Regions from separate parts of the Pseudoalteromonas sp. 23_GOM-1509m genome, predicted to be linked through region 1. Evidence: predicted binding sites of a transcription regulator. Region 1 holds the regulator's gene; each other region holds the start of a gene.
What was found. The regulator sigma-54, encoded in region 1, starts transcription at its own class of promoters, with help from an activator protein. The targets are predictions, from matches to a motif close to GTTGGCACGNNNNTNGNNT.
Positions count from the first base shown of each region.

Region 2: fliE (flagellar hook-basal body complex protein FliE) is a predicted target of sigma-54. The motif match lies at 3,709-3,727, and genes of this name have one in related genera.
Region 3: N523_RS19275 (DUF1328 domain-containing protein) is a predicted target of sigma-54. The motif match lies at 2,943-2,961, and genes of this name have one in related genera.
Region 4: glnA (glutamate--ammonia ligase) is a predicted target of sigma-54. The motif match lies at 3,253-3,271, and genes of this name have one in related genera.

Region 1 covers NZ_JADO01000011.1:160,233-168,469, reverse strand. The annotation lists gene N523_RS0105460 (KpsF/GutQ family sugar-phosphate isomerase) at 1-419, shown strand, start outside; gene kdsC (3-deoxy-manno-octulosonate-8-phosphatase KdsC) at 420-971, shown strand; gene lptC (LPS export ABC transporter periplasmic protein LptC) at 968-1,522, shown strand; gene lptA (lipopolysaccharide transport periplasmic protein LptA) at 1,512-2,051, shown strand; gene lptB (LPS export ABC transporter ATP-binding protein) at 2,048-2,773, shown strand; gene N523_RS0105435 (RNA polymerase factor sigma-54) at 2,843-4,342, shown strand; gene hpf (ribosome hibernation promoting factor) at 4,369-4,656, shown strand; gene ptsN (PTS IIA-like nitrogen regulatory protein PtsN) at 4,661-5,113, shown strand; gene rapZ (RNase adapter RapZ) at 5,133-5,975, shown strand; gene N523_RS0105415 (HPr family phosphocarrier protein) at 5,995-6,267, shown strand; gene mgtE (magnesium transporter) at 6,407-7,765, shown strand; gene N523_RS0105405 (YgiQ family radical SAM protein) at 7,853-8,237, opposite strand, start outside.
Region 2 covers NZ_KI912433.1:304,728-312,964, reverse strand. The annotation lists gene N523_RS0114840 (sigma-54 dependent transcriptional regulator) at 1-227, shown strand, start outside; gene N523_RS0114830 (DNA-3-methyladenine glycosylase I) at 359-946, opposite strand; gene N523_RS0114825 (sensor histidine kinase) at 1,076-2,188, shown strand; gene N523_RS0114820 (sigma-54-dependent transcriptional regulator) at 2,185-3,609, shown strand; gene fliE (flagellar hook-basal body complex protein FliE) at 3,767-4,099, shown strand; gene fliF (flagellar basal-body MS-ring/collar protein FliF) at 4,120-5,835, shown strand; gene fliG (flagellar motor switch protein FliG) at 5,828-6,868, shown strand; gene fliH (flagellar assembly protein FliH) at 6,872-7,675, shown strand; gene fliI (flagellar protein export ATPase FliI) at 7,694-8,237, shown strand, end outside.
Region 3 covers NZ_JADO01000010.1:101,577-109,813, reverse strand. The annotation lists gene alaS (alanine--tRNA ligase) at 1-284, shown strand, start outside; gene N523_RS0104030 (aspartate kinase) at 291-1,508, shown strand; gene csrA (carbon storage regulator CsrA) at 1,599-1,790, shown strand; gene N523_RS0104020 (YcxB family protein) at 1,846-2,313, opposite strand; gene N523_RS0104015 (hypothetical protein) at 2,484-2,675, opposite strand; gene N523_RS19275 (DUF1328 domain-containing protein) at 2,723-2,896, opposite strand; gene N523_RS0104005 (OadG family protein) at 3,419-3,664, shown strand; gene oadA (sodium-extruding oxaloacetate decarboxylase subunit alpha) at 3,677-5,458, shown strand; gene N523_RS0103995 (sodium ion-translocating decarboxylase subunit beta) at 5,473-6,603, shown strand; gene N523_RS0103990 (aldo/keto reductase) at 6,741-7,712, shown strand; gene N523_RS19520 (hypothetical protein) at 7,769-7,945, shown strand; gene N523_RS0103980 (peptidoglycan DD-metalloendopeptidase family protein) at 8,027-8,237, opposite strand, start outside.
Region 4 covers NZ_JADO01000017.1:51,076-59,312, reverse strand. The annotation lists gene N523_RS0108055 (CBM9 family sugar-binding protein) at 1-307, shown strand, start outside; gene N523_RS0108050 (hypothetical protein) at 467-784, opposite strand; gene typA (translational GTPase TypA) at 995-2,818, opposite strand; gene glnA (glutamate--ammonia ligase) at 3,327-4,733, shown strand; gene N523_RS0108035 (DUF4124 domain-containing protein) at 4,848-5,369, shown strand; gene glnL (nitrogen regulation protein NR(II)) at 5,450-6,520, shown strand; gene ntrC (nitrogen regulation protein NR(I)) at 6,536-7,921, shown strand; gene N523_RS0108020 (Crp/Fnr family transcriptional regulator) at 7,953-8,237, shown strand, end outside.

The DNA of each region.
Region 1 (8,237 bases):
TATCGCACCCTGGTGGTAGCTTAGGCAAGCGATTACTCTTAACTCTTAAAGATGTTATGCACAGTGGTGCTGATACGCCTATCATTAACGAGACGCAAACGATTAAAGATGCCTTAATTGAAATGTCGGCCAAAGGACTCGGCATGACCGCTATTGTTGATAGTGACCAGCAATTATCAGGCCTGTTTACCGATGGCGATTTACGCCGTATTTTAGAGCAACGTATTGACATTCATAGCACTGAAATTAATGTTGTGATGACCAAGTCGTGTACTACAGCCACCCAAGAGATGCTCGCGGCTGAAGCGTTAAATATTATGGAACAAAAACGTATTAATGGTTTAATTGTAATTAATGAGCATAATCAACCGATTGGCGCACTAAATATGCAAGACTTACTTAAAGCGGGAGTGCTATAAATGCAATTTGAAGATCTCTATCAACCGCTAAGTGATGATGCAAAGGCGCGCGCAAAAAAAGTAAAGCTATTAATTTGTGATATTGATGGTGTATTTTCTGATGGCCGTATTTACCTTGGAAACCAAGGTGAAGAACTCAAAGCATTTAACACCAAAGACGGATTTGGTATCAAAGCCCTGATTAACAGCGGTTTTGAAGTCGCCGTGATCACCGGGCGCCATTCTCATATAGTGCAGCAACGTATGAGCAGTTTAACCGTACAACATATATATCAAGGCCAAGAAGACAAACTCATAGCCTATCAAGAATTAAAACAAAAATTAGCGCTTAGCGATGAGCAAATTGCTTATATAGGTGATGATAGCCCAGACATGCCAGTAATGGAGCAAGTCGGTTTTGCGGTTGCCGTAAACGATGCTCATCCACTTATTAAACGTTTATCACATTATGTAACCCAACTGCCCGGCGGTTTTGGTGCGGTAAGAGAGCTGACAGACTTACTTATGCTCGAAAATAACAAGCCACTAACTAGCCAAGGAACGAGTTCATGAATGTAGCGCGCATTATACTGAGCGTTTTATTCATAAGCTGTATGGTTTGGCTCTGGTATCCTTATTTTACTAAGGTTGATATTACTGCAAGCGAAGAAACACAAGTTATTGCTAAGCCTGATTATACCGCTATTGAGCTAAAACAAACGGCTTATAATGAACAAGGTAAAGTGAGCCATAAGGTAACTGCGGTAAAAATGGAGTTGTATCAACAACTCGGTTTTACCTTTTTTGAAAAGCCTATATTCACTTTATACAACGAGCAGCAAACATGGCGTATTAACGCCGATGAAGCCACCCTCTACGACGACCGTCAACTGGTGTTAGAGGGTAATGTAACCGCTCAAAACTTAGTAGATAACGCCATGATCGATACGATCACCGCCCAGACCATCAATGTTGATATAAAACTATTAACCATGCAATCACAGCAGCCTGTCGTTATTACAGGACCTAATTTAAAAATCACAGGTAAAGGCCTTGAGGCCGATTTAAAAACCGAGGTGATTAAACTTATTAACCATACGCGAACCCTATATTATGACCAATAACCTATTTAAAATTTTAATTGTTCCCTCACTATTAATTGCTTTTAACAGTAATGGCGCTGAACCTGCTGAAGCCCCCGCTGCTAATCAAATTTCAATTAGTGCAGATAAGCAAGAAGGTCAATTAAAAGAAAACGTAGGCATTTTTGAGAAAAATGTTGAAATTATTCATGGTAATCGCCGTATCACAGCTGACCGTTTAGAAGTGCATAAACGCGATGATCTAGGCGATAACAAACAGTTATTAATTGCCACAGGCAGCCCTGCATATTTTGAAGAAACACAAGCTGATGGCACTATAATGAGCGCCAGTGCTAATGAAGTGCGTTACGATGTGTCGCTGCGTTTTTTAACCTTAATCGGCGATGCAAGCATTGCTCAAGCAGGTCAAAAAATAACAGCTAAAAGTATCACTTACGATATCGAGCAGCAGTTAATTAGCGCAGAAAAAGACGAAAACTCAACAGACCGTGTACACACTATTTTAGTCCCTGTTGAAAATAAAAAAGAAGATGATAAAGGCCAACCATGAGCACATTAAAAGCAGAGCTATTAGCTAAAAGCTACAAAGGTCGTGAAGTTGTAAAAAACGTTGGCCTAGAGGTTGAAGCTGGCAGTATTGTGGGGTTACTTGGCCCTAATGGTGCAGGTAAAACCACCACTTTTTATATGATTGTAGGCCTTGTGCCTAGCGATAAAGGCAAAATATCAATTGATGATAAAGATATTACTTTATTACCGATGCACAGCCGAGCGCGTTTAGGGATTGGTTATTTACCGCAAGAGTCGTCTATTTTTAGAAAGCTGACTGTTTATCAAAACTTAATGGCTATCTTAGAAACACGTAAAGAATTAAATAAACAACAACGCGAAGATACCTTAAATAATTTACTTGATGAATTTAGCATTCAGCATATCCGCGATAGTCAAGGTATGGCTTTATCAGGTGGTGAACGTCGCCGCGTTGAAATTGCTCGCGCGTTAGCAGCAAACCCTAAATTTATCCTTTTAGACGAACCCTTTGCGGGGGTTGATCCTATCTCAGTATTAGATATTAAAAAGATTATAGAGCATCTTAAAAACCGAGGAATTGGCGTACTTATCACAGATCACAACGTACGCGAAACTCTTGATGTTTGTGAAAAAGCCTACATAGTTTCTCATGGGGAGTTAATTGCATCAGGCACTCCAGAATATGTATTAAACGATAAAACAGTACGCGATGTTTATTTAGGCGAGCAGTTCAAGCTCTAATATGTGTGTTATTACACTAAGCATCTGCTAAGATTAATTATACTAATTTAAAAGGATTGTTAGAGATACATGAGGCAATCATTACAGCTGCGCATGGGCCAGCAACTTACAATGACTCCACAGTTGCAACAAGCAATTCGCTTATTGCAACTCAGTACATTGGATCTCCAGCAAGAAATTCAAGAAGCGCTCGATAGCAACCCCTTGCTTGAAGTTGAAGAACACGATTACAGCGAAGACACTGCAGGTAAAAACGAACAAAAAGCCGATAACGATGACTTAACGCTAAGTGCCTCAGCTGACGATAAACCTAGCGAGTATGAGCAAGATAGCGGCGAAGCAATGACCAAAGACACCATTAGCGATGATATGGCTATGGATGTTACTTGGGATGAATATATGAGCGCTGCGCCTGCCTCTTCATCGGGCCCAATGCCAGAAGATGAATCTATTTATCAAGGCTCTTCGACTGAAACGCTGCATGAGTATTTAATGTGGCAACTTCAACTGACGCCGTTTAGTCCTACCGATGAAGCGATAGCTATTGCAATTGTAGAAGCTGTGGACGATTCAGGGATTCTAACCCTTAGCTGTGAAGAAATATTAGAAAGCTTTAACCAAGAAAACGACGGCGAAGATGAAGTTGAACTTGACGAAATAGAAGCGGTACTAAAGCGTATTCAACTATTTGATCCAGTGGGAATAGCCGCGCGTAGTTTACAAGAGTGCTTGTGTATTCAGCTAAATCAATTTGATAAAGACACACCTTTTTTAAACGAAACAAAAATGATCTTAACCGATCATATTGATTTACTTGCTGCACGTGACTATCGCACGTTAATGAAAAAAACAAAGCTTAAAGAAGATGAGCTTAAAGAAATCATGACGTTGATTCATACGCTCAGCCCAAAACCGGCAGACACTATTGTTAGAGAAGAGTCTGAATACGTTATTCCTGATGTGTCGGTTAAGAAAGTTAAAGGTCGTTGGGTAGTTGAATTAAACCCAGATAGCATGCCTAAGATCAGAGTAAATAGCCAATATGCAGCTATGTCGCGTACGGTTAAATCAAGTGGTGATAGCCAGTTTATTCGCTCGCACTTACAAGAGGCTAAATGGTTTATAAAAAGCTTAGAAAGTAGGAATGACACGCTACTTAAAGTAACCAACTGTATTGTGCAGCAGCAACAGGCCTTTTTTGAACACGGTCCTGAGGCTATGAAGCCTATGGTGCTTAACGATGTGGCTGAAATGGTGGAAATGCATGAGTCGACTATATCGCGTGTTACTACGCAAAAATACATGCATACACCACGTGGCATTTTTGAGCTTAAATATTTCTTTTCAAGCCATGTAAGTACTGAAAATGGTGGCGAATGTTCATCAACAGCAATACGTGCATTAATTAAAAAATTAATCGCTGCAGAAAACTCAGCTAAACCATTGAGTGATAGTAAAATTGCAGATATATTGGCAGAGCAAGGAATTAAAGTAGCGAGGAGAACCATTGCAAAATATCGCGAATCTCTAGCTATTCCCCCGTCTAATCAACGTAAAAGTTTGATTTAAGGCGTACAACAAAGAGGAAAATGTTTATGCAACTGAATTTAACTGGTCGCCATGTAGATATTACCGACTCGCTTAGAGACTACGTAAATAGTAAATTTTCGAAGTTACAGAGGCACACTGATCACATAACGAATGTGCACGTTATTCTCGATGTAGAAAAACTAAACCAAAAAGCTGAAGCAACCGTTCATGTTAGTGGCGCTGAGATTTTTGCCTCTACTGAGCATCAAGATATGTATGCCGCTATAGACTCGCTCATTGACAAGCTAGATCGTCAAGTAATTAAACACAAAGAGAAACTTGCTCGACACTAACACTATGAAACTAAGCTCACTTATCTGTCAGGACTGCAGTAAAGCTGCGGTCCTTTTTAATAGTAAAAAAAGAATTTTAGAATTTATCAGTGAATTGGCTCACAATAAGCTGCCCTATTTAACACAACAAGATATTCTTAATGCATTAACTGCAAGAGAAAAGCTTGGAAGTACAGGCATTGGCCGAGGCATTGCTATTCCACATGGTCGCATGAGTGGAGCTCAAGAGCCCCTTGCTTTGATTTTAGTGAGCGAAACAGCTATTAATTTTGATGCGATTGATAACCGGCCGGTTGACATTTTTGTCGCGTTAATTGTTCCCGATGGCGATAATCAGCAGCATTTGAAGACGCTAGCCACGATTGCTGATAAGCTCAATGATAAAGAATTTTGTAAACAGTTACGCGCCGCCAAATCGGATAGCGAACTGTATCAGGTTATCGTCAGTCAATCGTAGTAATAAAGAAAGGTGATAAATGGAATTAATAATTATAAGCGGTCGTTCAGGCTCAGGTAAATCTGTGGCGTTACGCGTTGTGGAAGACTTAGGTTATTATTGTGTAGACAATATTCCTCTTAATTTATTACCATCATTAGTGCGCAGTGTTTCCGACAGTTATAATAAAATTGCCGTGAGTGTTGATGTACGTAACCTACCTAAAGAGCAACAGCAGTTTAATGAAATCATTGAATATTTACCTGGTTTTACTAAACCAACGGTATTTTATTTAGACAGTGACGATCAAACATTAATAAAACGTTTTTCAGAAACGCGACGTCTCCACCCTTTATCTATTGATTCTTTGCCGCTTGATTTAGCCATAAAAAAAGAAAAACAACTACTTGATGTATTGATTAACCGTGCTGATTATATGATTGATACCACGGATTTAAGTGTGCATCAGCTTGCTGAGTCTATTCGTGAAAAAATACTCGGAAAAAAAGATAAACAACTGATCATTACCTTTGAGTCATTTGGTTTTAAACACGGCATCCCTAAAGAAGCAGATTACGTATTCGATGCCCGATTTTTACCAAACCCGCATTGGGAGCCTGAACTTAAGCCACTTACAGGGCTGGACCAACCAGTAAAAGACTACCTAGCAAGTCACAGTATAGTGCAAAAATTTACATGGCAAATTCAAACATTTGTGCAAACATGGCTGCCGCATTTAGAACGAAATAACCGCAGCTACTTAACCATTGCAATTGGCTGTACCGGTGGGCAACACCGCTCTGTTTATTTAGCGCAAACCATTGGCGAAAGCTTTGCAATGAGCCATCCTAATGTAAAAATTCGCCACCGAGAACAAGAATAATACCGAGTGAGAACATGCAATGCGCTTAGAAAATACATTTTTAATAAAAAACAAATTAGGATTACACGCTAGAGCGGCGACAGTATTAGCTCAGCTTTCTGTGCAATTTGATGCCACAATCACTTTATTTCAAGATGACAAACAAGCCGCTGGCGATAGCGTGCTGGCACTTATGTTACTCGAAAGCAGCCAAGGCAAAGAAGTTAAGGTGGTATGCGAAGGCCCCGACGCTGAGCCTGCACTTAGCGCAATAGGTGAGCTCATCGACCAACGATTTAATGAGCAAGAATAAAAAAGTTCATTATTAACTCATCATCCTAAGCTTAGGTTAATAGTGGTTGAGGTAGTTTGCTCACATAAAGTAAGATAAACTAAAATTGAATAGCATTTATACCCTTCCAGCATGTAATACAATTTAATTAAGGACGCCAATGCCTGAAGCTTTAGAACAAGATATTCCACTACAACAACTAAAACAGGTGACTAAGTCACTAAATAGTGGTCAATTTGTTCAAGTTAGACGCATGCTGGCAAAAACGGCGCCTTGTGATACCGCACTTCTTTTAGAATCATCCCCGCATAAAATTCGCCGTATGCTCTGGCAGCTTGTTGATCCTGATGTACAAGGTGATGTGCTTGAAGAGCTTTCTGAAGATGTACGTTTGGGCATTATTGCGCAAATGGCACCCGAGCACATTGCTGCTGCAACCGAAGACATGGGTCATGATGACTTAGGGGAAGTACTACGTAGCCTACCTGACACTGTTTATAAAGACGTTGTTAGCGCTATGGATATTCAAGATAGAGAACGTGCAACGCAGGCTTTATCGTATCAAGAGCGCTCTGCTGGCGCATTGATGAATATAGATACCGTTACTATTCGCCCCGATGTGACTCTAGATGTGGTACTGCGTTATATTCGCTTACGCGGCGAATTACCTGAGGGTACAGATGACTTATATGTGGTTGATGAAAATAACTGCTTTTTAGGCGCCCTATCGCTGAGTACTTTATTAACCAACCCCCCTGAAAAAATTGTTCATGATTTAATGGATGAAGACTGTGAGTCTATTCCTATTTCAATGGATGAGAGCGAAGTTGCACAATTGTTTGAGCGTCATAATTGGATATCGGCACCGGTTGTTGATGACAACGCACACTTGCTTGGGCGGATCACCATTGATGATATCGTTGATGTTATTCGTGAAGACGCTGAGCACAGTTTACTGGGTTTAGCGGGTTTAGATGATGAAGAAGATACCTTTGCACCTGTGTTGAAAAGCTCTAAAAAGCGCTCAATTTGGCTGGGTGTAAACTTACTAACTGCATTGCTAGCTGCAATTGTGGCGAGCTTTTTTGAAAACACCTTAGCTATATTACCAATTCTTGCTGTGCTCAATGGCATTGTCCCGTCAATGGGTGGGGTTGCAGGCAGCCAAACCTTAACTTTGGTTATTCGCGGTATCGCGGTGGGCCATATCAACCAAACTAACCAACGTTTTTTATTATTAAAAGAACTCGCTATCGGTGCGATTAACGGTATGGTTTGGTCTATCCTAATTGCCGGTGTTGTTGCGCTTTGGCAATGGGATTTCAAACTCGGTGGTGTTTTAGCGTTTGCTATGTTTATGAATTTAGTTGCAGCAGGTATTGCGGGTGCTAGTATCCCACTATTGCTTAAAAAAATGAAAATAGATCCAGCACTTGCAGGCAGTGTGGTACTAACCACAGTAACTGATATTGTTGGTATATTTGCCTTCTTAGGTACTGCGACTTGGTTATTGATTTAATCTTTTTATAAACGTTTTTAAACAAAAACACCGCATCAATACGCGGTGTTTTTGTTTAAGCCGATAGTTACTTTACATAAGTTAAGGCTACTTAGCGCGCTGGCGATTACCACCTACCTTAGGCTTAGTGTTGGCTTTTTTAAACTGGCTAAAGCCAGTATGACGAGTAAGCGCAGGACGACCGCCCTTATTGCCTTTACCGCCTTTGGTTTGCCTTTCATCTCGGCCTTCTTCTGGCACTAAACAATTTGGACCTTTACCAATAAGCTTGGCTTTGCCCATGTTACGCAGGGCTTCGCGGATCATTGGCCAACCGGCAGGATCGTGATAGCGTAAAATTGCTTTATGCAAACGACGTTGACGCGCTCCCTTAGGCACAGCAACTTGCTCAGTATTATTTTTAATATTACGAAGCGAGTTCATTTCAGTATGATAAATGGTGGTTGCGTTGGCCATCGGTGATGGATAAAAA
Region 2 (8,237 bases), on a different contig from region 1:
GCGAAGATGAAATAGATCTAGAAGATGACTTTGCTCAGGCCGCACCTGGTTTATTGCCCGATGAAGGTATTGAGCTTAAAGAGTACTTAGCTGAGCTTGAAATTAACTTAATCACACAGGCATTAGAGCGCTTTGATTACGTTGTCGCCCGTGCTGCTGAAGTACTTGGTGTAAGACGAACCACACTGGTCGAAAAAATGAAAAAATATAACCTTTCTAGAGATTGAGAGCTAAGTGCATGTGCTAGGTACTAGGCGCTAGGTGTTAGGTTAGAAAAAATAAACACCGCGTTTAATTCAAACTCGGCGCTATACTTGTCAGCGGGTTTACCCCGCGTCTCGTAACCCGTAACCCCCACCTAGCCTAGCTTTTTAACTTCTTCTTTTCTAAAGCAATTATTACTATGATCGTTAACCATACCGCACGCCTGCATGTAGGCATATACTGTGGTTGGGCCTAAAAATTTAAAGCCACGCTTTTTTAAATCTTTTGCAAATAATGTTGATGCCTCAGTAACTGCGGGGTAATCCGCAAGCGTCTCTAAATCGTTTACCTGAGGTTTATTACCAACAAACCGCCACTGGTAATCACTAAAGCTGCCAAACTCTTTTTGAATAGCAATGAAGCACTTTGCATTATTAATTGTTGCGGCTATTTTTAAGCGGTTGCGAACAATTCCCTCATTTTGCATTAATGTTTCTAGGTCCTGCTCAGTAAAGGCCGCTACTTTATTTACATCAAAGTTTGCAAAGGCGTTTTTATAATTAGCGCGCTTTTTTAATATGGTGTACCAACTTAACCCTGCTTGTGCCGATTCTAACGTTAAAAACTCAAAAAGTAGGTGATCGTCATACACAGGTACGCCCCATTCATGGTCATGATAATCCACGTAGTCTGGTTTTGAAGTATCTAACCATGGACAGCGATACTGAGCTTCTTCTTTCATGCTTATTCCTTAGCGCGTCATTTTTACGGCACGTATTTTAACTATTTAAATTGTTGATATTATTATGAAATAATTTTGGTACATATTGTGCATTAGCCAGTGTATCTACATTATTTTAGAGAGTTGATTATGGCCCTTGCAAGTGTGCTAAAACCCCAGTTTATTTCTGCTAATCAGTATAACCCATGTTTACTGCAAGAGGAGTATGTTGGTGAGTTGAGTGATTTGCGTCAACAAGCAAGTTGGCTCTCTCATCTGGTTGATACCATGCCTGCGGGCGTGATTGTACTCGATGGTAAAGGAATGATCGCTAAGGCAAACCAAATAGCTATCGATATGCTCGGCGAGCCATTAGAAGGAGAGAAGTGGTTTAGCGTTATTCAGCGCTCATTTCGTCCTCATCAAGATGATGGTCATGAAGTGTCGTTAAAAGATGGACGCTTAATAAAGCTCGATATTACTGCACTCGCGCCTGAGCCTGGGCAACTTATACTAATGACCGATTTAACCGAAACCCGACGCTTACAAAAGCGAGTCGCGCATATGCAGCGTTTAAGTGCCTTAGGTAAAATGGTGGCGTCTTTAGCTCATCAAGTACGCACACCGTTATCAGCGGCTATGTTGTATGCCGCAAATTTAGGCTCAAAACGCTTACCCGAAGCGTCTCGCGGCAGTTTTCATACTAAATTAATGTCACGTTTAAAAGATTTAGAAACCCAAGTAAACGACATGCTGTTATTTGCTAAAAGTGGTGATCAACAAGTTGTTGAGCAAGTGTCGATGCAACAGCTACTAAGTGAAGTTAAAGCCGGTGCCGATGCTATGGTAGCGCTCAATGATAGCGAATTAAATGTGAGCTTACCTGAGCCTGATATTGAAATTATGGGTAACAAAACAGCATTGGCAAGCGCAATTCAAAACCTAATTCATAATAGTATTCAAGTCATTGGCAGTGGTGCACAAGTACATCTTAGTGCTTTGCGTGATATACAAGACCCTGATTATGTCCGCATTAGTGTTAGTGATAATGGCCCTGGGCTTGATTTAGCACAAACTGAAAAAATATTTGAACCCTTTTATACCACTAAAAGCCAAGGTACTGGTTTAGGACTTGCCGTTGTAAGTTCAGTGGCCAGTGCACATCAGGGACGTGTTGAAGCAGACAACAACCCACAAGGGGGAGCAATTTTTAGTATGTTGCTACCTATTAGTGTCACATCTAAATTAGGGGAGTCACAATGAGTAACACTATTTTAGTTGTAGAAGATGACGCCGGACTTCGTGAAGCATTAATTGATACGCTTGAAATGTCAGGTATAGCCTGTATGGCCGCCAATAGTGCCGAGCAAGCCATGGTGCTACTAAAAAAAGAAGTATTTTCATTGGTGGTCAGTGATGTACAAATGGGCGCAATGAGCGGCTTGGATTTATTACGTAGTATTAAATTAAATTACCCTGATTTACCCGTACTAATGATGACGGCCTATGCCACTATTGATGATGCTGTAGAGGCTATGCGTTTAGGCGCGATTGATTATATGGCTAAGCCATTTGCACCAGAAGTGCTATTGAATATGGTGAGTCGTTACTTACCAGAAAAAGAAAAAGAAACAGACGGGCCCATTGTCGCCGACCCTAGTAGTATTCAATTACTCGAACTTGCTAATAAAGTTGCTCGATCAGATGCCAGTGTGATGGTGCTTGGGCCAAGTGGCTCTGGTAAAGAAGTACTGGCGCGTTATATTCATGACAAATCAAAACGCTGTAATGAACCGTTTGTAGCGATTAATTGCGCTGCTATTCCAGAAAATATGCTCGAAGCCACTTTATTTGGTTATGAAAAAGGTGCGTTTACCGGTGCGATACAGGCTTGTCCTGGTAAGTTTGAACAAGCGCAGGGGGGTACTATTTTACTTGATGAAATCACCGAAATGGATTTAGGCCTGCAAGCCAAGCTGTTACGTGTACTACAAGAGCGTGAAGTTGAGCGTTTAGGTGGTCGTAAAACCATTGCACTGGATGTACGTGTGCTTGCCACAAGTAACCGAGAGTTAAAAGAAGCGGTTGCTGAAAACCAGTTCCGCGAAGATTTATACTATCGACTCAATGTTTTCCCACTGCTATGGCGACCACTGTGTGAGCGCCCAGGGGACATTATTGTGTTGGCTAAGCATTTGATTGAACGTCACTTAAGTAAAAGCAAAGAGCCAATGGCGTATTTAGATAGCAGTGCAGAGCAAAAACTGCTTAGCCATAGCTGGCCCGGTAACGTACGCGAACTAGATAACGTTATCCAGCGAGCATTAATTTTACGCAGTGGAAATAGTATTGATGAGCATGCTATTTTTATCGAAAATCTAGCCCCAACGCATTTTGTGGCAGAAACTAAAGCTGACATTGAGCCTGTAAAAAGTAGTCTCAGTAACGCTTATTATGATGAAAAAGCAGCGCCTGCAGATGAGCAAAAAAATGATTTGTTAGCCGTCGATACTGGTAGTTACAAAGATGAGCTTAAAGATAAAGAACATCGTATTATTTTAGAAACCTTGGCACGCTGCCAAGGAAAACGTAAAGAGGTCGCCGAAACATTAGGTATTAGCCCGCGTACTTTACGCTACAAATTAGCACAAATGCGTGATTTAGGTATTTCCCTCCCAGCATAACCCCCATAAGCCCTAAGTTCAATCACTTGAATTTAGGGCTGTCAAAACTCTGACTGCTTAATTATTTTACTTAAAGCGTTGTTTTAATTGGTTTTAATTTTTGGCATGTTTTGTGCTTTATTCTCTTTAAGAGTTTACTGCATTATCAGAGACAATTATGAAAATTCAAAACAGTGCTTTATTTCAAGAAATGCAATCAATGGCTGCGGAGGCCACACGTAGTAATCAAGTTAATAACTTGCCAACGCAAGTGCAATCAACCTCTACAGCACAGTTTGGTGACATGTTGAGTAATGCCCTTAATACAGTGCATGAACTTCAGCAAGACACAGGGCAAAAAGTAAAAGCGGTAGAGAATGGCGACAGAAGCGTATCACTTGCCGAGGCTATGATTGCTTCGCAAAAGTCTTCTGTGGCATTTGAAGCTACGGTACAGGTTCGTAATAAGCTTGTTGAGTCTTATAAAGAAATTATGAACATGCCTGTTTAACTAGGTAGTGGAGAATTATTGTGGCGCAATCTAATCAATCTACAGATCTGGCACTTGCTGATGGCATGATGGAGCAAAGTGAAAACGAAGATCAACAAGAGCAAAAATCAGGCTATTTCAGTGCCCTTGGCGGTGTTGATGTTTTACGTCAAATTACCCTGATTGTTGCATTAGCTATTTGTTTAGCCATTGCTATTTTCGTTATTATTTGGGCTCGTCAGCCAGATATGCGCCCTTTAGGTAAAATGCAAACTGAAGAGTTAATAGAAACACTCGACTTTTTAGATGCACAAAAAATTGACTACCAACTTGATGGCAATGTGGTCTCGGTGGATGAAACTGAATATCAAAATATCAAGTTATTGATGACCCGTGAAGGTTTAGATCAAGGGCCTACATCAGGTAGCGACATTATTATGCAAGACATGGGGTTTGGGGTAAGCCAACGTTTAGAGCGTGAGCGCCTTAAACATGGCCGTGAGCAACAACTTGCCCGTACTATAGAAGAGCTAAATAATGTTACTCGCGCCAAAGTATTGTTAGCGATTCCCAAAGAAAATGTGTTTGCCCGTAGAGAGAAAAAACCCTCTGCAACTGTTGTACTTACTCTTAAACGCGGTCGCTCTTTAGATGGCGAAGAAGTTGACTCGGTTGTTGATATGATAGCTTCAGCGGTACAAGGGCTTGAGCCTTCGCGCGTTACTGTGACCGATCAAAATGGTCGTTTATTAAATTCAGGCTCGCAAACCTCTTTAGCTGCACGCTCGCGTAAAGAATACGATATAGAACGTAAACGTGAGCAAGAATACCTAGAAAAAATCGACAGTATTTTGATCCCCGTGGTTGGATTAGGTAATTACACCGCACAAGTAGATTTAAGTATGGACTTTAGTGCGGTAGAAGAAACACAAAAACGTTACAACCCAGATTTACCTGCGGTAAGAAGTGAAACGACCTTTGAAGAAAATAATATTGGTGGCCTAGCGGTTGGTATTCCAGGCGCGCTTACTAATCAGCCACCAGTTAACTCAACTATTCCTGAAGATGCGATGGCGGGCGGTGCAGGCACTGCAACCTCACCGAGTAGAACTCACAAAGAAGCCACTCGTAACTATGAACTCGATACCACTATTTCACATAAGCGTCAGCAAACTGGAGTGATCCGCAGAATAAGCGTCTCTGTTGCGGTTGATTACCTGCCTACGGTGGGTGAAAATGGTGAAACAACTATGACGCCACGCTCGGTTGAAGCCCTGTCAAATATTCGTCGCTTGTTACAAGGTGGCGTAGGCTTTGATATGCAACGTGGCGATGCACTTGAAGTAGTGACCGTACCATTTGTTCGTGAAGACTCAGCGCTTGATTTCGAGTTGCCTTTATGGGAACAAGATTGGTTTATGAAAATGATGCGCTTAGTATTAGGTGCACTGGTTATTATTGTACTGATTTTAGCTGTCGTTAAACCTATGCTTAAACGCTTAATCTACCCAGATAATACACTTGAAGAATACGATGAAGATTCTCTTAGTTCAGGTGTTGATCTTGGTGACAGCACATTAGATATGCTAAATAATGACTTTGATTCTGCTTCTGTTGGCTTCTCAAGCGATGGTACACTACGCTTACCAGACCTACACGGCGACGAAGACTTACTCAAAGCGGTTCGTGCCCTTGTAGCCAATGAACCAGAACTATCATCACAAGTAGTGAAAGCGTGGTTAACAGAAGATGACTGATCAAGAACAAAAACAACTACCTCAAGCGTTTGATGTTGATAAACTTGATGGTGTAGATAAAGCGGCAATATTATTGCTGAGCTTAACTGAAGAAGATGCAGCGCAAATCCTCAAGCACTTAGAGCCAAAACAAGTGCAAAAGGTCGGTATGGCCATGGCGGCAATCGATGATTTGTCGCAAGCTAAAATTAGCGCGGTTCATAATTTGTTTATTGAACAAATTCAAAGCTTTAGTACGATTGGTTTTCAGTCTGAAGACTTCATCAAAAAAGCACTTACAGCCGCATTAGGTGAAGATAAAGCCGCCAGCTTGATAGACCAAATAGTGATGGGCTCAGGCGCTAAAGGTCTTGATTCATTAAAATGGATGGACTCTAAACAGGTGGCTAACATTATTCGTAATGAGCATCCACAAATTCAAACAATTGTTCTCTCTTACCTAGAGCCTGAACAGTCGGCTGAAATTTTAGCGCAATTTCCTGAAAAAGTGCGCCTCGATTTAACCATGCGTATTGCTAATTTAGAAGAAGTACAACCGGCAGCATTGCAAGAATTGAATGAAATTATGGAAAAACAATTTGCCGGTCAAGCGGGTGCACAAGCTGCGAAAATGGGTGGCTTAAAAGCTGCGGCAGATATCATGAACTACCTCGATACCAATGTTGAAGGGCAGTTAATGGATTCAATCCGTGAGCATGACGAAGAAATGTCGCAACAAATTCAAGACTTAATGTTTGTCTTCGAAAACTTAATGGATGTAGACGACAGAGGCATTCAAGCAATCCTGCGTGAAGTGCCGCAAGATGTATTAATGAAAGCCATTAAAGGGACCGACGATGCCCTTAAAGAGAAAATTTTGGGTAACATGTCAAAACGTGCTGCTGAAATGCTCGCTGATGATTTAGAGGCTATGGCTCCTGTGCGCATTAGTGAAGTAGAAGCGGCGCAAAAAGAAATTTTATCAACAGCACGTCGCCTTTCTGATTCAGGTGAAATTATGCTTGGTGGTGGCGGTGGTGAGGAGTTCTTATAACCTATGAGTCACTCTAAAGGTCGCCCATTACATGCAGATGAAGCTGATGAGTTATTAAAAAATTGGCCAATTCCTGATGTTGCTCCTGATGAGCGAAGCTTTCGCAATCGCTCTACGGCTTATGGCACACCCTTAGCCGAGCTATACCGTAAAGAAATAGCAAAAGAGCAAGTAGAAGAACCGGAAGAACCAGAGCTGCCTTCATTAACTATGGTAGAGCTGGAGCGTATTCGCCAAGATGCCTACGAAGAAGGCCTTAAACAAGGGCACGAACAAGGCTATATAGATGGCTTTGACAAAGGCGTAACCGAGGGTAAAGAGGCGGGTTACAAAGAAGGTGTAGAGCTGGGTAAAACACAAGGCCAAGAAGACGTTAAACCCTTAATTGATGAGCAGTTGACCAGCCTGCGTGGCTTACTAGATAGTTTAAGCGACCCGCTTAAAAAAGTGGACGAGCAAGCAGAAAAACAGCTGGTACAGCTAGCCACTATGCTCAGTGAAGCGATTATTTATCAAGAAGTAAAAACATCACCTGATATTATTTTACATACTTTGAAAAAAAGCATTGATGCACTTAATGCAGAACAAGAAAAAGTTCGAATTCATCTTCATCCAGATGACTTATCGCTGATAAAAACCAGTTATGGCGAACAAGCTATTGAAGATAATCATTGGCAATTAATTGCAGAACCCACTCTAGAGCGGGGCGGTTGTGAAGTTAAAACAACGTTATCATCTTTAGATATGACCTTGAAAACCCGTGTCAAAGAAACGTTGGATAGCTTTTTGCATAACAGTGGTATCTAACTTTTTTATTGGCGTGTTATGTCTGTGAGCGATACTTCATTAAGCGAACGCTTATCTCAATACCAACGGCATATTAAAATTCCAGCGCCTGCAGTCGCGGGAGTTTTAACGCGTGTGGTTGGTTTAACACTGGAAGCCAAAGGTTTGCGCGCTCCGGTAGGCAGCCAATGTAAAATTGAAACAATGAACGGCTTTGTTGACGCTGAAATTGTTGGATTTAACGATCAAACTTTGTATTTAATGCCTAACGACCACATTTCAGGCGTACTGCCTGGTGCGCGAGTTATCCCCCAAGTTAATGACACAGGTTTGCCTGTTGGCATGAGCTTACTTGGTCGAGTGGTAGACGGCTTAGGCAGACCTTTAGATGGCTTAGGTAAAATTAATGCAGAACATACACTCAAATTTGCTCAAAATGCAATAAACCCTCTTGCAAGACGCCCCATTAGTAAGCCTATGGATGTGGGGGTACGTGCTATTAACTCGGTGATTACTGTCGGCCAAGGCCAGCGCATGGGCTTATTTGCAGGCTCTGGTGTGGGTAAATCAGTATTATTAGGCA
Region 3 (8,237 bases), on a different contig from region 1:
AATCAAAAGCGCTTCGCGGTATGGTTGACGACCTTAAAAATAAAATTGGCTCAGGTGTTATTGCATTGGGTGTTGCCAGCGGCGACAAAGTAAGCCTAATTGCGGGTGTAACTAAAGACTTAACTGGCAAAGTAAAAGCGGGTGAGTTAGTTAATCACATGGCAGGCCAAGTCGGTGGTAAAGGCGGCGGTCGTCCAGATATGGCGCAAGCGGGTGGTTCTGAGCCACAAAATTTAACTGCAGCACTTGATAGCGTAACAGCTTGGTTAACTGAGCGTACTTAAGCTTAAGTGGCACTTATAGTTCAAAAATTTGGCGGCACTTCGGTAGGCTCAATAGAGCGTATTGAAGCGGTCGCCGACCTTGTTGTTAAAACCAAGCAACAAGGCCACCAAGTGGTGGTGGTGCTTTCGGCAATGTCGGGAGAAACCAATCGCTTAATTAATCTTGCCAAACAAATCGACTCTCGCCCGAGTAGTCGTGAACTCGATGTATTACTCAGTACCGGTGAACAAGTCTCTATTGCTTTATTAGCGATGGCCATTATTAAACGCGGCCATTCAGCGGTAAGCTTACTAGCCGATCAAGTGAATATATTAACCGATAACATGTTCGGTAAAGCCCGTGTAGAAGAAGTTGCGGCAACGCGTTTAAAACATGAACTTGAACATAACCGTATTGCTATTATTGCCGGCTTTCAGGGGCGCGATATTGAGGGCAACGTGACCACGCTTGGCCGTGGTGGCACCGATACCTCAGCGGTTGAAATTGCTGGTGCAATAAAAGCCGATGAGTGTCAGATCTATACCGATGTTGATGGCGTATATACTACAGACCCGCGTGTGGAACCTAACGCACGACGTTTAAGTCATGTCACCTTTGCTGAAATGCTTGAGCTGGCAAGTTTAGGCGCTAAAGTGTTACATATTCGCTCTGTAGAATCTGCTGGTAAACACAATGTTCCTCTGCGGGTGTTATCTAGCTTTAAACCCGATGAAGGCACGTTAATTAGTTTTGAGGAGAGCGACGTGACAAGCAATGTCGTATCGGGTATTGCATTTAATCGAGATGAGTGCTTAATTAAGGTGCATGGAATGCCGCAAGGCACCAAACATCTTGCAAAAGTTTTGAAACTTTTTGCTGATAATGGCATCGAAATAGATATGATTAATCAAATTAATCATAAAGTTGAAAAAGTCGACTATGCTTTTACTGTGCATTTAAATGATTACTTAAACGCACTTGATTTGTTAACGGCTGAGCAACAGCAATTTGACGCACAGGCAATTGACGGATTGACCAATGTGGCGAAAGTGTCAGCGGTGGGTATGGGGATGAAATCTCATTCCGGGGTAGCGAGTTTATTTTTTGATTCGCTAGCACAAGAAAACATTGATGTGATGTTTGTTGCCACCTCAGAGATCAAAATTTCAGTTTTAATAGATGAAAAATACCTAGAGCTGGCTGTTCGTGCATTACATAAGACATTTTTAACAGAAAATGAATAGATTGAGAGTTTTTACTTACTTTTTAGTCTAATTTTAATTAAAATGTTTGTGCGGAATCTTATAATTTTATTGGAACATGGGAGCAAGAGAATGCTAATACTAACTCGTAGAGTAGGCGAGACCCTTATGATTGGTGACGAAGTAACCGTTACTGTTCTAGGTGTTAAAGGAAATCAAGTTCGTATCGGTGTTAACGCACCTAAAGACGTATCAGTTCATCGTGAAGAAATTTACATGCGCATACAAGCTGAAAAGTCTAACCCTAATCCGGGCAATGCTTAATCAACATAGTATAAAAGGTGCTAGTTAATATAACTATGACATTTGTAAAAGCCACTCATTGAGTGGCTTTTTTGTTTATAAAATCAATCGTTTCTTCGTCGAGTATTGCCTTAGAAATGTATTGCATACCGCTTTTACTTTTTAACAATAGTCCACAATCTGTAGTAATAATTTCGTTAATGTCGTGCCAAGCTAACTGGTAATTTTTGTAATGATTGGTTGATTTTATTCCGTCTTCGTCGAAGGTGAGAGTGACTTCAGAACCAGACGCTCTGCTTAGCATTTGCCTGGTAACCCACCATGGGCGGCGATAGTAAAAGGCGATGCATTCGAGTAGGGCTAGCATCAGCAAAAATGTACCTAGGTAATGATCTCCTAAACCATAAATACCAAATAATCCCAATACAACAAGCAGTGCTAATAAAAAATATTTAGGTTGCGCGCGTTTACTATAAGGCAGCGATTGGTCGAAGCATTCATAAAAGTAAGGTTTATCGAGTTTATAGGTTGTCGTAAATACCATGCATCTATACTTAAAAGCTATTTTTTATCATTTTAGCAAGCTATGTGGCAAATGCGCAGCTTAAAAAGAATTAATAGTTCAGAGTTTATAATTAATGGGTAGCAACTTGGCGACTAATACTAAACACAAAAAAAAGCGACCAAATGGTCGCTTTTTAAAAAGGGGCTGAATTAGCAATTTGTTTCTTCAGCGTTGACACCTTCTTTTACTTCTTCACAGGCATCTTCTACTTTATTTTGAACATCTGTCACGGCTTCGTCGATGCGTTCACCGGCTTCTTCTGCATGATTGTCTTCACAACCCATAATAAATGCACTTGCGAATAGGCCAATAGCTGCTGCTTTAAGTGTTGATGATTTCATAATGTAATTCCTTGTATATAAATTTAAAAAAGTTCGTTGTTTCTTATCTACCTGGGGCTTTTACCACGTAAAGCGCCAGAGACAAGTGAAATAACCAGTAAAACTAAAAAGATAAAAAATATGATCTTAGCAATTCCTGCTGCGGCTCCTGCAATACCACCAAATCCTAAAACGGCTGCGATTAGTGCGATCACCAAAAATGTAATTGTCCAGCGTAACATTGTCATCTCCTTGATTTATCTAAGTGTTAAAGTGTTGTTTTTATATAAGCGAGTAATGTGCCAGTATTTTATTTTGTTTTAAATCAATAGTTTGATTTGTTTTTTTGAGTTTGGCTTTATATTAGGTTGGTAATTTTTACGGTTTTATCTGTAACTTATTCACAGTGGTGTCTGATGAGATAATAAATAGTTTTTACAGTCGTTATTTTGGTAAGACCAATTAACATTTTCTTTGGCGGTTTTTAGTGGATTAGCTCATTAGGTATATTTTTATGTGTTTTTACAGAATATTAGGGTTTTTATATATTCTTTGTTTATAACGAACATTTTTACCATCTATATATATAGGTTAAATAAGCTATTTTAGGTGGTGTTAACCTTATTGGTGATATGTTACTTTTAGATTAATTGGTTTTACCAATTTACAATATGTAGACAAAAGAATAGTTTTTGTTACTATTGGTGAATATTTATTTAAATAAACTGACTTTTTATGTATTCAGTTTTGAACAGGGGAGAATTATGGATATAGGGGCTTTGCTCACAACTGCAGGCAATTTAATGCTAACCGGTATGGTGGGTGTGTTTGTATTTCTTTCTTTATTGATTGGTGCAGTGACAGTTATGTCTAAGCTGGCTAGCAAATTTTCTCAGCCAGAACTTGAAGTATCACAGAGAACACCATCTTTTAAATCTCAAGGTGTGCCAAATGAGCACATCGCTGCAATTAGTGCTGCCATTGCTCAGTACAAAACAAATAATAATTAGAGGAGCATACCAATGGCTAAATTAAAAATAACAGAACTCGTACTTCGAGACGCACATCAGTCGCTTTTAGCTACCCGCATGCGATTAGACGACATGTTACCTATTGCAAAAAAAATTGATGACGCAGGTTATTGGTCTATAGAGTCTTGGGGTGGGGCTACCTTTGACTCATGTATTCGTTATTTAGGCGAAGATCCGTGGGAACGTATTCGTGCGCTTAAAAAGGCGATGCCAAATACACCCCAGCAAATGTTACTTCGCGGTCAAAACTTATTGGGGTATCGCCATTATGCTGATGACGTTGTTGAAAAGTTTGTTGAGCGCGCACACAAAAATGGCGTAGACGTATTTCGTATTTTTGATGCCATGAATGATGTACGTAACTTAGAAACTGCCATAAAAGCGGCGGTTAAAGTAGGTGCGCATGCCCAAGGTACGATTTCTTACACGGTAAGCCCAGTACACACATTGGATATGTGGCTAACACTTGCTAAGCAGCTTGAAGAATTAGGTTGTCATTCAATTTGTATTAAAGATATGGCGGGATTGCTTAAGCCTTACGATGCAGAAAAACTGATTAAAGGCTTAAAAGAAACGGTTTCAATTCCTATTGCCATGCAATGTCATGCAACAACGGGTTTAAGTACCGCAACGTATCAAAAAGCGATTGATGCCGGTATTGATATGCTCGATACGGCTGTATCGTCTATGAGTATGACTTATGGTCATTCAGCAACTGAAACAATTGCTGCAATCGTGGAAGGTACTGAGCGTGATACTGGGCTTGATTTAAACCACCTTGAAGAAATTGCAGCTTACTTTAGAGACGTACGTAAAAAGTACGCTGCGTTTGAAGGCAGTTTAAAAGGTGTTGATGGCCGAATTTTATTAGCCCAAGTGCCAGGTGGTATGTTAACTAACATGGAAAATCAGCTTAAAGAGCAAGGCGCTGCTGATAAACTAAACGAAGTATTACTTGAAATTCCACGGGTGCGTGAGGATTTGGGCTTTATTCCATTAGTTACACCGACCTCGCAAATTGTTGGTACTCAGGCAGTACTTAATGTACTTACTGGCGAGCGCTATAAAACCATCACCAAAGAAACCGCTGGCGTATTAAAAGGTGAGTATGGTTCAACACCAGCTCCTATGAATAAAGAGTTACAAGAGCGTGTACTTGATGGCAGCGAAGCAATTACCTGTCGCCCTGCAGATGTGATCAAACCTGAACTTGAAACGCTTGAGGCTGAATTAAGTAAACTTGCGCAAGAGCAAGGCTTAACGCTTGCTGATGAGCAAATTGATGATGTGCTCACGTATGCCTTATTCCCACAAATTGGTTTGAAGTTTATTAAAAACCGCAATAACCCTGACGCATTTGAACCTGTTCCTAGCGCTGATGATAGCTCCAATAAAGCACCTGAAAAATCAGCGGCAAACAATAAAGGCGTTAAGGCTGAGCAATACAGCGTTAAAGTAGATGGCAAAGTATACGATGTCGTAGTTGCTCAAGGCGGTGAGCTTAAAGAGGTGACGCTAAAAGACTCTGAGCATATTCCACAGTCGGCATCAGTTGCCTCAGGTGAAACTCTTAATGCGCCACTTGCCGGTAATATCTTTAAAATTAAAGTAAAGCCAGGTCAGGTAGTAAATGAAGGTGATGTGGTGATTATTATGGAAGCCATGAAAATGGAAACCGAAGTACGCGCCATGCATACCGGTACAATTGCAGACGTGCTTGTCTCTGAAGGTGATTCAGTGTCAACCGGCGATGCAATGATTGCATTAGCTTAAGGAGTAATTAGAGGATGGATGGTATTTTAAACCTCTGGCATGCCACAGGCATTGCTAACTTTACATTTCCTGGGCTGATCATGATTGCCGTTGGTTGTTTGTTATTATTTTTAGCTATAGTTAAAAACTTTGAGCCGCTACTATTGCTGCCCATTGGTTTTGGGGCTATTTTAACTAATATTCCTGTGGCAGGTTTATCTGACCCTGGTGGCTTACTTTATTATGTTTACTATGTAGGTATTGATACCGGAATTTTTCCGTTATTAATATTTATGGGAGTGGGCGCGCTCACTGACTTTAGTGCCTTAATTGCCAACCCGCGTATGTTGTTATTAGGTGCTGCGGCGCAGTTTGGTATTTTTGCTACCTTATTTGGGGCTATTTTACTTAACTTTATTCCAGGGTTTGAGTTTAGTTTACAAGATGCGTCAGCAATTGCCATTATTGGTGGCGCTGATGGGCCAACCGCTATCTTTCTAGCGTCAAAGCTGGCGCCTGATTTATTAGGCGCTATAGCCGTAGCAGCGTACTCATACATGGCGTTGGTTCCTATTATTCAGCCGCCTATCATGCGTGCGTTTACAACGCCTGAAGAACGTAAAATTCAAATGCCAGAACTGCGTAAAGTATCAAAAAAGGAAAAAATTATTTTTCCGCTGATGGTACTTACTTTAACTGCGCTCTTTTTACCAGCCGCCATTCCACTGGTTGGTATGTTTTGTTTGGGTAACTTAATGCGTGAGTCGGGTGTGGTCGATAGGCTAAGTAACAGTGCTCAAAACGAAATTATTAATATAACCACCATATTTCTAGGACTAGCGGTAGGCTCTAAGCTTGCTGCCGAGCAGTTCTTAACAGTGGAAACCATTGGTATTTTAGTGCTGGGCGCAATGGCGTTTGCTATTGGTACGGCCTCAGGTGTATTTATGGCAAAAGGCTTAAATAAAATATCAAAAACCCCAATTAATCCATTAATTGGTGCAGCGGGTGTATCGGCTGTTCCTATGGCGGCTCGTGTAGTTAATAAAGTCGGTCTTGAAAATAACCCGCACAACTTTTTACTGATGCATGCCATGGGGCCTAATGTAGCTGGCGTACTGGGAAGTGCTGTTGCTGCAGGTATTTTATTAGCACTTGTTGGCTAGTAATATTTAATCCAACCATTAGCGCAGTTTACTGCGCTTTTTTTTGCCTAAAATTTAATGTTTTAGATTAAGCGGTTTCTTGTATAGGGTTTTTTGTTTAAAGTAATCACTCTTCATTTTTTTAAAAGGGCTGTCAAATGTTACACACTCCGCTGGCAAAATATTTACCCAAGGTTAGTAAGCTTGTATTTGGTTGTATGGGTTTAGGAGGTGCTTGGAATAAAGACGCCATCAACAGTGGGCACTTAAAGCAAGCTCATTCATGCATAGACGCAGCATTTGAAAGCGGGATTAACTTTTTTGATCACGCTGATATTTATACCTTAGGCAAAGCTGAGCACGTTTTTGGTAAAGCGTTGGCTGAGCGTCCTGAGCTTAGAGAACAAATGTATATTCAGTCTAAGTGTGGTATTCGCTTTGCTGATGAGAAAAACCCGCAGCGTTATGATTTTTCTGCTGATTGGATTGAGCGTTCTGTTGAGGGCTCACTTAAACGATTAAATACCGACTACTTAGATGTGCTTATGTTACATCGCCCCGATCCATTAATGGAGGTGGAGGAAGTTGCGCAAATATTTAGCTGTTTAAAAGAAAGTGGCAAAGTGCGTCATTTTGCAGTTTCTAATATGTCTCAACATCAAATAAGGTTTTTGCAGCGCGCTTTAGATATGCCAATTGTGGCAAATCAAATAGAGGCCAGTTTACAAAAACATCAGTGGGTTGATGAGGGCATTTATGTAGGTAATGCCGATGGTAAAGATATTAACTTTACCCCAGGGTGTGTTGAGTATTGTCGTGAGCATGACATTCAAATTCAGAGTTGGGGCAGTTTGTGCCAAGGTTTATACTCAGGCGGTGACCTATCAAAAGCGTCACAAGCGGATGTAAACACGAGTATTTTAGTTAGTAAGCTTGCCGTTTTATATGGCACAAGTGCAGAAGCTATTGTATTGGCATGGCTACTTCGCCATCCTGCATCGATTCAGCCAATTATAGGCACAACTAATGTAGATCGTATTAAAGCATCGAGTGATGCAATTAATATTAATTTAAGTCGAGAGCATTGGTATGAGTTATATATTAGCGCGAAAGGCTGCGCTTTGCCGTAAGTTAATACCCGTTTCAATATTATTTGAACGAATTGGTATAATACAAAGGTGTTGATATGAATATATTTGTTATTTTAATTAGCTTAGTGATTGCTTTGGTGATCATTATTCCTTTGCTAGAAAGGTACCAAAGTAAAATGGGGCTAGAGGGTGCTACCAAATACAGCAAGTATATTTGGCCATTAGTCATGATATCTTTGGTTGTGCAGCTAATTTATGTACTTGTAAATTAAGTTTGAAACTTAAATATCACACACAAAAAAGCCTTTGCGGGTAACCCCAACAAAGGCTTTTTTATTTAATCAGTGAAGTGGTTATCTAAGTGCTAGTTGTAGCTCACGATTACGCTCTAGTTGTGCGATAAAGTTATCAGCAATAGGCTTAAATTTAGCAAGCTCTGAACGAGGTAATGGTTCAGACTTAGGTAGTTTTACGGTTTTAGGGTTACGGTGAACGCCGTTAACCAAAAACTCATAATGTAAATGCGCACCGGTTACACGACCAGTTGAGCCAACAGTACCTATT
Region 4 (8,237 bases), on a different contig from region 1:
TTTATATACCGACCATTTAGTTAGTAACTGGAAGCGTAATATCACTGCGCCCTATAACATCACATGGGAAGTGGCGATAAAACTCTACCCGAATGATTATCAACAAGGCGCAAAAAATACACCGCTTAAATTAACTGAAAAACACGTTATTGGTTTTATGCTCGCCTACTGCGATAACGATGGTAGCGAAGTACGTGAACACTTTATGGGCTCACACGAAGTACAGCCAGTGAACGGTGACAGAAACCGAGGATTTATAGACGCAGATGTATTTGGGAAAATCACTTTGCTACCGAAAAGTAAGTAATCACTAACTAAATAATTGATAACGAAGGTTGGGTTGAGCTAAGCGAAACCCAACAAAAATACCCTATTAACAAAAACAGAGACTTTGCAATATAGATTATTTAATTCTCAAGCACGTTTTTCCTTATATAAAGAGCGCAGCGCCCTAATAAAGCTAATTTCAGCCACCCTTTTGCTCATGATTAATAATTTTAAGAAGCAAATCAATTCTGCGATTTGTTTTTTTGGTCTGCTCCCTAATCATTCCCTGCACCACAGCTGAAGCAAGGAAAATAAAACATATTATTTGAAATATTTCAGTTTCAATATCATAGAAGCTATTAGCAATTGATAACAAAATAAAGGGTAAAAAAATTGATATGAGATCTTTCAAGCCCCAATCATTTTTTCCTAACGTTTCAAATTCATCTTTATATTTTTGCAGTTCAGCAATATGTTCTATCTCTAGTTTTGCCATAATTTCATTTTCGGTATTCACACTAGCTCACACGCACATAGTAAATATAGCTTTGATAATAACTTAATACCTCTTTTAGGTTCAATATTAAAAACTGTTTAACAGTATCGAACCAACTGCGATGCTTTAACCTGTGGACTTACGCTTTTCTCTGGCTAACTATTATCCACAAAAAAGCCGCTGTATTTTGCAATACAGCGGCTTTTAAAATCATGATTCTAAATTAATAGATTATGACTTTGGCGCACGACCCGCACGTTTACGCTCATTTTCAGTTAAATGACGTTTACGAATACGAATGTTCTCAGGTGTAACTTCTACTAACTCATCATCAGCAATAAACTCAAGCGCTTGCTCAAGTGAATAGTTAAGAGCTGGTGTTAGTGTTTGTGCTTCATCGGTACCAGATGCACGAACGTTAGTAAGTTGCTTACCTTTAAGCGCATTAACTGTAAGGTCGTTATCACGGCTATGAATACCGATAACCATACCTTCGTATACTTCAACACCGTGACCGATGAATAAACGGCCGCGCTCTTGTAAGTTAAATAATGCGTTAGTTAGTGCTTTACCTGTTGCATTTGCAATCATTACACCGTTCTTACGAACACCTAGCTCGCCACCTTTGTGCGGACCGTAGTGATCGAACGTATGGTAAAGTAAACCAGAACCCGATGTTAACGTCATGAACTCAGTTTGGAAACCGATTAAACCACGGCTTGGGATCATAAAGTCCAAACGCATACGGCCTTTACCATCTGGGGCCATATCAGTAAGCTCACCTTTACGAAGACCAATTTGTTCCATGATAGAACCCTGGTGCTCTTCTTGACAGTCAATTGTTAGTGTTTCATACGGTTCTTCTAACACACCATCAACAGTACGTAAGATAACTTCTGGACGAGATACAGCTAACTCGTAACCTTCACGACGCATGTTCTCGATTAAGATACCTAAGTGTAATTCACCACGACCCGATACACGGAAGCTATCTGGGTTATCAGTGTCTGCAACGCGAAGTGCAACGTTGTGTACTAATTCTTTGTCTAAACGCTCACGGATATTACGTGATGTTACAAACTTACCTTCTTTACCACAGAAAGGTGAGTTGTTTACAGAGAACGTCATCGTTACTGTTGGCTCATCAACACTTAGTGGAGGTAATGCTTCAACGTTGTTAGGACAACAAAGCGTATCTGAAATCTTAAGCTCGCCAAGACCCGTTACCGTTACGATGTTACCAGCGTAAGCTTTGTCAGTGTCAATACGCTCAAGACCTAAGTAGCTTTGTACTGAACCAATTTTACCGTTACGTTTAGACCCGTCAGCGCTAATAACCGTAACTTGTTGGTTAGGTACAACTGAACCGCGTTTGATACGACCAATGCCAATTACACCTTTATAAGAGTTGTAATCAAGCTGTGAGATCTGCATTTGGAAGTCACCTTCAGGATCTGCATCCGGTGGTGATACTTCGTCAACGATCATCTTGAACATAGGTTCCATGTTATCAGATGCTTCGTCTAAATCTAATGTAGCCCAACCATTGATTGCTGATGCGTAGATTACTTTAAAGTCTAACTGTTCATCAGTTGCGCCTAGGTTGTCGAATAAATCAAAGATTTGATCCATAACCCAATCAGGGCGAGCACCTGGCTTATCAATTTTATTGATAACAACGATTGGCTTTAAGCCTTGCGCGAATGCCTTTTGCGTTACGAAACGCGTTTGTGGCATTGGACCTTCCTGAGCATCAACAAGTAGTAATACTGAGTCAGCCATCGAAAGTACGCGTTCAACTTCACCACCGAAGTCGGCGTGTCCAGGAGTATCTACGATATTGATATGGTAATCATTCCAAGAGATAGCGGTGTTTTTCGCTAAAATGGTAATACCACGTTCTTTTTCAATGTCGTTTGAATCCATCACGCGCTCTTCATTACCGCCGCGTGTTTCTAATGTACCTGATTGCTCAAGTAGTTTATCAACCAGTGTTGTTTTACCGTGGTCAACGTGGGCGATAATTGCTATATTTCTTAACTTTTCGATGCTCATATATTCACTCAGAGAAATTGAATCTCATTGATCCTGCAGGGGCTATACGTTCTCACCTGCGCTTTCACGAGATGTCCCAGCATAGGATTTAAAAGGGCGCATATTATCCCCTATAAATGGAATGGATGAAAGTTTATCCAAAATAAAATTTCAAACTTTCTCAATAAAATAATTAACCCATTGTTTTAAAATAATTAATTATGATAATTAATTTTTAGATATTTATATAAAAAGATGGTTTTGGGTTAATTTAAAGCAACTTTACTGCGTATTTTGCATTTTCTTTGTGCTAGTCTAAGGTGATTAATTTACAAGCAATTATTGCTTTGTAAATATTGCACCATTTTGGAAAAATTACGCACTAAGATGGTGCTTAATCTATATCACCTTTATTTTATTTATATTTTTTTACATAAAAAACAAATGATTATAATAGTGGCACAAAATCAGCTTATAAGTATTCAACGTATCTAAGCAGCAATAATAAAACCCAATAGTTGGAGGACACATGTCACAATCGGTTTTAGATTTTATTAAAGAAAATGACGTTAAGTTCATTGATTTACGCTTTACTGACACAAAAGGTAAAGAGCAACATGTTTCTATTCCTCATCATCAAGTTGATGAAGACTTTTTTGAAGATGGAAAGATGTTTGACGGTTCTTCAATTGCTGGCTGGAAAGGCATCAACGAATCAGACATGGTGTTACTACCAGATGCAGATTCAATTAAACTTGACCCTTTCACAGAAGAAACAACCCTAATCGTTCGTTGTGACGTGGTTGAACCTTCTACATTACAAGGTTACGAACGCGACCCTCGCTCAGTTGCCAAGCGCGCTGAAGAGTACATGCGCTCTACGGGTATTGCTGACACTGTTTTATTTGGCCCAGAACCAGAGTTTTTCGTATTTGACGACGTTAAATACAAATCTGACATGTCTGGTTCAATGTACAAAATTGATTCTAAGCAAGCAGCTTGGAACTCAGATAAAGAATATGCAGATGGCAATACAGGCCATCGCCCAGGTGTTAAAGGCGGTTACTTCCCAGTTGCACCTGTTGATGATTTCCAAGATTGGCGTTCTGCAACGTGCCTAGTTTTAGAAGAAATGGGTCAAGTTGTTGAAGCGCATCACCACGAAGTGGCGACTGCCGGTCAAAACGAAATTGCAACGCGCTTTAACACTATGGTGTTAAAAGCCGATGAAATCCAAGAAATGAAATATGTTATCCACAACATGGCTCACCTTTACGGTAAAACGGCAACGTTTATGCCTAAGCCGGTTGTTGGTGATAACGGTTCTGGTATGCACTGTCACCAGTCTTTAGCAAAAGATGGCGTAAACTTATTCGCAGGTGATAAATACGGCGGCCTTTCTGAAGATGCACTTTACTACATTGGCGGTATTATCAAACATGCTAAAGCGATCAACGCTTTTGCTAACGCCTCAACTAACTCGTACAAACGTTTAGTACCTGGTTTTGAAGCACCGGTAATGCTTGCATACTCGGCTCGTAACCGTTCGGCATCAATCCGTATTCCAGTGGTTCCATCTGCAAAAGGTCGTCGTATCGAAGTACGCTTCCCAGATCCAACAGCTAACCCATACCTTGCTTTCTCTGCAATGCTTATGGCTGGCCTTGACGGAATTAAAAACAAGATCCACCCTGGCGATGCTATGGACAAGGACTTATACGACTTACCAGCTGAAGAAGCGGCAGAAATTCCAACAGTAGCCTCATCATTAGATGAAGCATTAGCTGCGCTTGATTCAGACCGTGAATTTTTAAACCAAGGTGGTGTATTCACCAATGACCTAATCGATGCTTACATCGCACTTAAGTCAAAAGAAGTTGAAAAACTTAACATGACAACTCACCCAGTTGAGTTTGAAATGTACTACAGCTGTTAATTTATTAACCGATAAATAATGTGTGTTTTAAGCCCGCTTTGCGGGCTTTTTTTATGGTAAATTTAACGGTTCTACACTAAAGTGAAGTTAGTTTAAACAATGCAGGATAGCTGGATGGTAGGTAAGATTTTGTTGCTATTAATAGCTTTAATGTTAAGCCTTAATAGCCATGCGAGCGATAAAAAAATTTACGCATGGAAAGACAAAAATGGGGTGCTGGTTTTTTCAGATACTCCTCAGCCTGGCGCTAAAGAGGTTAAACTCACGAGCCAACATCTCAGCATGCCCGCTACAAACACCGATATTCTTGATACTGCTCCTACTAAAACAGCAGTAAAGTTTAGTATTAGTATTTCATCGCCTGAACCAAACCAAACTATAAGAGAAAACACCGGCTCTGTGTATGTCTCTACCCGTGTTGCCCCTCGATTTGAAGCTGGATTTACCATTGGTTTATTTTTAAATGGCGTTGCCATTGGTGAACCTAGTGACACCACTACACTGGCGTTAAGAGATGTGGAGCGAGGCCAACACACACTGCAAGTTAAACTTTATAATAAACAAAATCAGGTAATTGCAACCAGTCCTGACAGTGTATTTTTTATGCACCGTAAAGGCCTTAACATAGGTCGATAATTACAATTAAGTACGCGTGTTTAGCGTATATTTTCTAAAAACCTTGCCTACCTTCCCAGGCGCACTAAAATGGTGCAATGATGATTAATAAAACACATTTTAGCCCAGAGCTACTGAATATAATTTGGCAAAACCAAACCACCGCCCTGATGTTACTTGATGAAAGCTTTCAGCTTATTTACGCTAACACCAGTGCCAGTGAATTACTTGGCTTAGGCGAAAAACGTTTGCTAGGACAAGCATTCGACGATTTATTTAACTACCATTCTATCGACTTAAAACGCATTGCACAGTACTCGTTAGTTGATGGTGTAGACTGCCACCAGCACAGGGCTGACGTGGTGTTTATCGATTCTCGCCATGCAAAATTAGCGGTGAGTACTCGGCGAATAAAACATAACGACACCTATTATATTTTATTTGAATGTCGACAAACCGATGACGAAATAAAACATGACCAAGTCTCAAATCAAATGCATCAATACCAAGCTGCACGTAACTTAATTCGCGGTTTAGCTCATGAAATTAAAAACCCGCTGGGTGGAATTCGCGGGGCGGCGCAATTATTGCAGTACGAGGGTGATCAACAAGAAAGAGATCAATGTGCAGAACTGATAATTGAACAAGCCGATCGGTTGCGTGAATTAGTTGATAGACTCCTTGGGCCTAACCAACTACCGCAAAAATCGTATGGCAATATACATCAAACATTAGAGTCGGTTGTTAAACTCAGTACGTTAGATAACAACCGCGATATTCGGTTAGTTAAAGACTACGACCCGAGTATTCCTGATGTCTATATTGATCAGAGCAAAGTTCAACAAGTGGTGCTTAATATTGTGCGTAATGCGCAACAGGCATTGGTGGATGGTGGCGAAATAAAAATAAAAACACGGATTAATTATCAGCATCGTCGTCCGGGAAAAGCCCCTAAAAAGGCATTGCTTATTCAAGTAATGGATAACGGCCCAGGTATTGATGCTAATTTACGCGACACCTTATTTTACCCTATGACCACTAATAAAGAAGGTGGCTCGGGACTTGGATTATCTATAGCGCAAACCTTGATTGATCAACATGATGGCTATATCGAATGCGATAGTTGGCCAGGACATACTGAATTTAATATTTATCTGCCATTTACAGATTAATACTTTGGAGTTTGCATGAAAACAGCTTGGCTTGTAGATGATGATGCCTCAATTCGCTTTGTACTAGAAAAAGCACTGACTCGCGCAGGGTTTGAAGTAGAAAGCTTTGCAGATGCGCAAAACGTTCTTAATGCACTAAAATTTAGTCAACCCAGTGTGTTAATTTCAGATGTAAGAATGCCGGGGATGGACGGGATGGCGTTACTTGAGCTGATAGCTGAGCAAACCCCTGGCCTACCCGTTATTATTATGACCGCACACTCTGATTTAGACTCAGCGGTTAATGCTTTTCAAAAAGGTGCGTTTGAGTACTTAGCTAAACCGTTTGATTTAAATGAAGCCGTTGCGCTAGTTGAAAGCGCCTATCGTGCTAATTCGACCAAAAAAACCAAACGAAAAAGCGCGCCACCCAAAAGCGCTCATATTATTGGCGAAGCCCCTGCTATGCAGGAAGTGTTTCGTGCTATAGGCAAACTCTCAGCATCCAGTATGAGCGTACTCATCAATGGTGAATCAGGTACCGGTAAAGAGTTGGTTGCCAGCGCCTTGCACAATCACAGCCCGCGTAAAGAAAACCAATTTATTGCTCTTAATATGGCCGCTATTCCTAAAGAGTTAGTTGAGTCTGAATTATTTGGCCATGAAAAAGGCGCTTTTACGGGGGCCGATAGCGTGCGTAAAGGGCGCTTTGAACAAGCCAATGGCGGTACCTTATTTTTGGATGAAATAGGTGATATGCCACTTGATGTACAAACCCGCTTGTTACGCGTATTAGCCGATGGCGAGTTTTACCGCGTTGGCGGCCATCAAAGTATAAAAGTGGATGTGCGCATCATTGCTGCCACTCACCAAAATTTAGAAGAGCTGGTAAAACAAGGTAAGTTTAGAGATGACTTATTTCATCGTTTAAACGTGGTTCGCTTACGCTTGCCGGCTCTACGCGAGCGCCCCGAAGACATAGAACGCTTAGCGCTACACTTTTTACATAAAAGTGCAAAAGACCTGCAAGTAGATAGTAAAGTACTTAGCCCTAAAGCGATTAAACAACTGTGTTTATTTAATTGGCCAGGAAATGTTCGCCAGCTTGAAAACACCTGTCGATGGTTAACCGTAATGGCACCTGGGGAGCTGATTGGTGAGCAAGATTTACCCCCTGAAATTATTGATAATGCCGCCGCAACTCAAGAAGGCGATTGGCTAGATTCATTTCAGCAATGGCTTAATCAAGAGTTTAAACAAGGTAAAGAAAATATTTGGCCGGATATTCAAGCCCAGCTGGAAACCCGCTTAATAAAAACAGCACTCGCTAATTGTTCAGGCCATAAGCAAGAAGCCGCGGTAAAAATTGGTTGGGGTCGCAATACGTTGACCCGTAAATTAAAAGAGCGCAATATTAGCTGATATTTTATAAGGCTAGCGCCCTAGGTTATTGATGAAGTTAATTGAAAACATCCCTTTGTTTAAGCAAATGGAAATTATAAATCGCTTAGAATTCTTTAAAGAATTCACGCTTAATGAACGTCAAATTCTTTTAGAGTCATTTGGATTATTATACTTAGTAAGTAAAAATCAGTTTTTATTTAAAGAGTTTGATAATGACAAGCGACTGTTTATTGTCCTCAGTGGCTCCTTGATGGTGTTTAAGCATAATCACCTTCTAGAGCTAGGCAGCATAGAACCTGGTGAATTTATTGGTGAAGGCGCGTTTATTAATAAC